DNA from 2 places in the Thermoanaerobacterium sp. R66 genome. Region 1 is predicted to be linked to the other one. Evidence: riboswitches for the same ligand, from Rfam matches in the RefSeq annotation. Region 1 holds a riboswitch; the other holds the start of a gene.
What was found. Region 1 has a riboswitch for S-adenosylmethionine ahead of JJQ93_RS10295 (homoserine dehydrogenase). Riboswitches for the same ligand answer to the same signal wherever they lie in the genome.
Positions count from the first base shown of each region.

Region 2: it holds a riboswitch for S-adenosylmethionine, as region 1 does, so the genes downstream of both, JJQ93_RS00635 (homocysteine synthase) here and JJQ93_RS10295 (homoserine dehydrogenase) in region 1, are expected to answer to the same signal.

Region 1 is NZ_JAEUWW010000001.1:2,062,556-2,065,905, forward strand. Features, by position in the region: gene dnaX (DNA polymerase III subunit gamma/tau) at 1-607, shown strand, start outside; gene JJQ93_RS10285 (YbaB/EbfC family nucleoid-associated protein) at 677-1,012, shown strand; gene recR (recombination mediator RecR) at 1,026-1,625, shown strand; SAM riboswitch class I at 1,774-1,876, shown strand; gene JJQ93_RS10295 (homoserine dehydrogenase) at 1,940-3,232, shown strand.
Region 2 is NZ_JAEUWW010000001.1:145,008-148,357, forward strand. Features, by position in the region: gene JJQ93_RS00625 (bifunctional cystathionine gamma-lyase/homocysteine desulfhydrase) at 1-100, shown strand, start outside; gene cysK (cysteine synthase A) at 105-1,025, shown strand; SAM riboswitch class I at 1,115-1,217, shown strand; gene JJQ93_RS00635 (homocysteine synthase) at 1,348-2,640, shown strand; gene JJQ93_RS00640 (YHS domain-containing protein) at 2,855-3,049, shown strand.

The DNA of each region.
Region 1 (3,350 bases):
ATTGATAGATCTTCAGGGAAAAATAAGATATGCTCAATCTCCAAGAATAATGCTGGAAATAACATTGCTTAAGCTTATAAATCCGGAAATCTCACCTGATATGGACAGTATTTTAGATAGACTAAGTATGTTGGAAAATGTGATTAAAAATGGAAAAGTAATGCCATCTGTAGAGAAGGATATTGTCGCTGATGATAAAACTTTAAAATCTGAGAGGGCTTTTGATGATGTAGTGGTAAAAAAAGAAGCGAAAAAAACTGATGATATAGTTGATAAAGTAGATAAGAGCATTGAGATAAATGTGAATGAAGTTTTCAAAAAACTATTAAGCATGATAAAGAAAGACAGACCGATGATTTTTTCTTTTTTAAGCTTAGGCAAACCGTATTTGAAAGATGGCAATTTTGTGATAGAATATCCAAAGGAGCATGTGTTTTACAAAGAAGAGCTTAATAAAATCGAAAATAAAGATTACATCAAAGATGCTATTAAAAGACTGACAGGTAATGATTACAACATAGTTTTTGCTACAGAAGAAAAAAATGAAGATGAACAGTTAATTGAGGCAGTAAGAAAATATTTTGGCGATGTAGAAATAATAGATTGATTAATCACTACTGAGTCAAAATTAGCATATAAATAAGAGAGAATACAAAATTAATTAGGAGGTATTTGGATGGCTAAAGGAGGATTTCCTGGCGGTTTCAACATGAATAACATGATAAAGCAAGCGCAGCAGATGCAGGAGCAAATGAAGAAAATGCAGGAGGAGCTTGAAAACAAGACGGTTGAGGAGTCTGCAGGCGGTGGAGCTGTAAAGGTAGTGGCAAATGGCAGAAAGGAGCTTATAAGCATAAAGATCGATCCGGATGTCGTTGACAAAGACGATGTAGAGATGCTGGAGGATCTTGTATTGGCTGCAGTAAATCAAGCTTTAAGAAGTGCTGAAAAGATGATTGCAGAAGAGATGGGAAAAATAACAGGAGGTTTCAACATACCTGGCTTGTTCTGAGGTGAATTAATTAATGAACGTATATTCGAGGTCATTGTCAAGGCTTATTGATGAATTATCAAGACTTCCCGGCATTGGACGCAAGACAGCTCAGAGGCTGGCGTTTTACATCTTAGATATGCCTTTAGACGATGTTGTTAACTTGTCTAATGCTATTTTAGAGGCAAAGAACAATTTAAGATACTGTAAAAAGTGCTATAACTTTACTGACAGTGAGCTTTGCAGTATATGCAGTGATGAGACGAGGGATACACATACCATATGTGTAGTTTCCGATCCCAAAGATGTAGTAGCGATGGAAAAGACGAGGGAATATCGAGGCTTATACCATGTACTTCACGGTGCAATATCGCCTATGGATGGAATAGGTCCAGAGGATATAAAGATAAAAGAGCTGTTGGAGAGGATAAAAGACGCTGAAATCAATGAAATAATATTAGCTACAAATCCAGACATAGAAGGCGAGGCAACTGCAATGTACATCGCAAAGCTTATAAAACCTTTTGGAATAAAGGTGACAAGAATTGCACATGGTGTACCGGTAGGCGGTGACCTCGAATACACAGATTCTGTAACACTGTCAAGGGCTTTAGAAGGCAGAAGGGAAATGTAAGTGATCGAAATTGAATCTTTTAACTAAAAGGTACTATGTTGATGTAAGAAAATGTGGAAAAGATAAAAAATCTAAAAATATGTATTGATTCTTAGCGTATAAAGTGATAATATAAATATCAACAAATTTAAAAGAGAATATTGAAGGCCTCTTATCAAGAGTGGTGGAGGGACTGGCCCGATGAAACCCGGCAACCGGCATTTATATGCGTTTGGTGCCAAATCCTGCAGGGAAAACCTGAGAGATGAGAGGAGTGGCGTATTTTGGCCCTCTTCTCATTGAAGAGGGCCAAAAATTTTTAGGAGGTATGCCACATGGAATTTAAGATTGGATTGTTGGGATTTGGAACAGTAGGAAGCGGAGTCTATAAAATAGTCGCATCAAGAAAACAGCATATAAAACAAAAAACGGGGTTTTATCCCGAAATAAAAAAAATACTAGTGAAGCATCCTGATAAGCCGAGAAATGTTAATGGTGTAGATGAAATACTAACAACTGATGCTAACGAAATCTTGTGTGATAGCGAAATAAGTGCAATAATTGAAGTAATGGGAGGAATTGATCCTGCTTACGAGTACGTAAAAAAGGCGATAATTTCTAAAAAACATGTAATTACTGCAAACAAAGAGTTAATAGCAAAATATGGAGACGAGCTTAGAAAAATGGCAGATGAAAATGGTGTATTTTTGAAATTTGAAGCAAGTGTCGCTGGAGCAATCCCCATTATACATCAAATTGAGAGGCTCAAAATAACCGATGAAATAAATTTTGTAGGAGGGATAATAAACGGTACTACAAACTACATATTGACGCAAATAACAGAAAAGGGAATGAAATATGATGAAGCACTTTTATCAGCTCAAAAAAGAGGTTATGCTGAAAGCAATCCGGATTACGATATAAAAGGATTCGATGCTTTGTATAAGCTTGTGATTCTCATAAAAAAAGCATTCGATGCTGATGTTTCTGCTAATTCAATATTGAGATATGGTATAAATGAAATAAAAAATGACGATATATATTATGCTGAAAAATTGGGATACAAGATTAAACCATTTGCATGGGCTAAATACGAGAAAGGAAACGTCTATGCGAGTGTAGAGCCTATATTGATAGAAGATAGCAACATTTTAGCAAGTGTTGGTGATGTAAACAATGCTGTTATACTGAGAGGAGACAGTTTTAAAGAGCTAATTTTTATTGGAAAAGGTGCAGGACAAATGCCTACAGGTGATTCGGTTGTTGCAGATTTAATAGATATACTATTGAATTATGATATAAAAACGAATCATACGTCTAAACGCATTTCAGTTTTTAATGGTAGTTTTACAGATGTATTTTATATAAAACTTAAACCATTTTACAAGTTTAATATAAAAAATATTTTAAAATTTTTTACTGATAATGGCGCTTCGTTTAATGAGTCTGTTTATGATGGAAATACTTTTGCGGCTGTTTTCAAGCTTTTTGATAATGATATAAACAGGTTTATAGAAAGTTTAGAAAACAAAAAAATGTGTACAATAGAAAGTCTCTTCAAAGTGTTGCATGATGACAATGAAGTGGATAATAAACAAGTTAATACAATACAAAGTGAAGTTATATAAAAATTATACAAAGTATGATGCACGTCATTAAATTAACGGAAAGTAAATTTAAATCTTGTAATGCGTTTGATATCTATCAACATAAAATTTTAACCAATATTTATTTTTACAATGAAAT
Region 2 (3,350 bases), 1.9 Mb from region 1:
ATTGAAGCTTGGCATAACCGATAAGTTAGTAAGACTATCAGTTGGACTTGAGAATTATCTGGATTTAATTGATGATTTAAAAAATGCAATAAGGAGTTGAAATCATGAAATATGCAGAGGGAATCAGTGATTTAATTGGCAAGACACCACTTCTAAAAATAACTCATTTTGATATACCTCCATATGTAAACATCTTTGCCAAGCTAGAAAACATGAACCCTGGTGGTTCTGTAAAAGATAGAACGTGCTATTACATGATAAAAGATGCTGAAGATAAAGGGTTAATAAAAAAAGGTTCTACTATAATAGAGCCTACTGCTGGGAATACGGGCATTGGCCTTGCACTTGCAGCATTGAATAAAGGTTATAAAGTCATATTTGTTGTACCAACTAAATTTTCAGTAGAAAAACAGATACTAATGAAAGCTTTGGGTGCTGAAATAGTAAATACGCCTAAAGAGCTTGGAATGAAAGGAGCGATGGATAAAGCATATGAATTAGCAAAGGAGATTAAGGACTCATATATTCCAAACCAGTTTAAAAATATGGCAAATGTAAAGGCTCATTATGAAACAACAGGACCAGAGATATATGATGCTTTGGATGGAAATGTAGATGTGTTTATTGCTGGAGCAGGTACTGGTGGAACGTTCACAGGTGTAGTTAGGTATTTAAAAGAGAAAAATCCTAAAGTAAAAGGCGTGCTTGCTGATCCTATTGGTTCAATAATTGGTGGAGGAGATTTAGTAAAGTGCTATAAAATAGAGGGCATAGGTAATGATTTTATACCTGATACTATGGATGTAAGCTTAATAGATGATGTCGAAAAGGTAACTGATGATGAAGCCTTTTATTATGTTAAGGAACTTGCAAAAAGAGAAGGATTATTTGTAGGATCATCATCGGGCGCTGCCTTTGCTGCGGCTATAAAACAGGCTAATAAGCAAAAGGAACCAAAAAATATAGTTGTAGTATTTCCTGATAGATCTGATAGGTATTTTAGTGAAAATTTATATAGATTTTAAATTTCAACCTGATAAATGTCCAAGAATACCTATTGACATTATTGATTTAAAGTGTTAATATAATTAGCAATATAAAGAAAATATCGAACCTCTTATCAAGAGTGGTGGAGGGACTGGCCCGATGAAACCCGGCAACCGGCATATATTATGCGTCTGGTGCCAAATCCTGCAGGGAAACCTGAGAGATGAGAGGAGCGGCGTAAATTTAGCCCTCTTCTACATCGAAGAGGGCTTTTAATATTCTAAAAATAACGAAAAGAGGTGAATTATAAGAATAACTTTTAATTTTTTTAAACTAAAATTATGAAGAGGAGAGATTTAGATGAGTGAAGAAAGAAAATTAAAATTTGACACATTGCAGGTACATGCGGGGCAAAAACCGGATCCAACGACAGGTTCAAGGGCTGTTCCAATCTATCAGACAACATCATATGTTTTTAAAGATACTGATCAAGCAGCAGCATTATTCAATCTTAAAGAGGCAGGAAACATATATACAAGAATTATGAATCCGACAAATGATGTATTTGAACAGAGAATTGCCGCACTTGAAGGAGGAGTAGGGGCAGTTGCAACAGCATCTGGTGCTGCAGCTATAACATACTCTATATTAAATATAGCAGGTGCAGGTGATGAAATAGTATCTGCAAGCACATTATATGGTGGAACATACAATCTATTTGCTTTAACATTGCCTAAACTTGGCATTAAAACGACATTTGTAGATCCAGATGATCCTGAAAATTTCAGAAAAGCAATAACAGACAGAACAAAGGCATTATATATAGAGACAATAGGAAATCCCGGGATAAATATACCTGATTTCGAGGCTATAGCAAAAATAGCGCATGAGAATAAAATACCGCTAATTGTAGACAACACATTTGCAACACCATATCTTTTCCGTCCGTTTGAATATGGCGCAGATATAGTAGTACATTCAGCGACAAAATTTATAGGAGGCCACGGGACATCAATAGGCGGAGTAATAGTAGATTCAGGAAAGTTTGATTGGGCAGGAAGCGGAAGGTTCCCTGAATTTATAGAGCCAGATCCCAGCTATCATGGGATTAAATATGTTGAATCATTTGGACCTGCTGCATATATCACAAAATTGAGAGTACAGCTTTTAAGAGACACTGGTGCATCTTTAAGCCCCTTCAATGCATTTTTATTTTTACAAGGATTAGAGACTTTGTCATTAAGAGTCCAAAGACATGTGGAAAATGCACAAAAAGTAGCAGAATTCTTAGCAAGCAATCCAAATGTGACGTGGGTAAACTATCCTGGACTTAAAGAAAATAAATATCATGAGCTTGCAAAGAAATACCTACCGAAAGGCGCTGGATCAATATTGACATTTGGAATAAAAGGTGGAATAAATGCTGGAATCAAATTCATAAACAGCCTTGAATTATTCTCATTGCTGGCTAATGTTGGTGACGCAAAGTCTTTGGTAATTCATCCAGCAAGCACGACACATTCGCAATTAAACGAAGAAGAATTGTCATTAGCAGGTGTAACCCCAGACCAAATAAGACTTTCAATAGGCATAGAAGACATCGACGACATATTGTATGACCTTGACCAAGCACTTAAAAAAGCAGCAGAATAATTATTATAGAGCTCTCTTCACAATAGAAGAGGGCTTTTGACATTTTTAAAATAATTTACTAGATATTTGTTTAATATAATGTTATGGCAATAATATTTAAATTAATAATAGAAGCACATAAATATGTATATTCCGATTGACTTTTGTGTAATTAAATGATATCATATAAACATAAACCCAGTATAGGTATAATGTATCAAAGGAGGTGTGAAAAATGGCTAAGGATCCAGTGTGTGGAATGGATGTTAAAGAGGATAATGCTGCAGCTAAAACAACATTCAATGGAAAGGAATATTTTTTCTGTTCGAAAAGTTGTAAAGCAGAATTTGAAAAGAATCCAGAAAAATATGTAAAAAATGAAAGTGATGGAGGACATCATGGTGGGCACAGTCATCATGGTTGCTGTTAATTTGGTCTGACGTACATGATCTACTAAAATGCATTATAAATTTCTATTTGATTAATTTTTACTTGGGTTTGAACTATCATTCTCTAATTTATTTAGAGATTTGATATTTTTCAGACCCTTTTTATTTGGCATGATTTTTGCATTATAAATTTCTAGATGGTACTAAGGTTTTATTATAGTGTATCTTTTTCTTGAGTTAATTTTAGACCTTATATCATTTTTTATTATATCGTGCGTTAGTGATAGATGTGGAACGGAGGTTATAATATATGGATGCTATGGCGGTAATAGCAATATATCG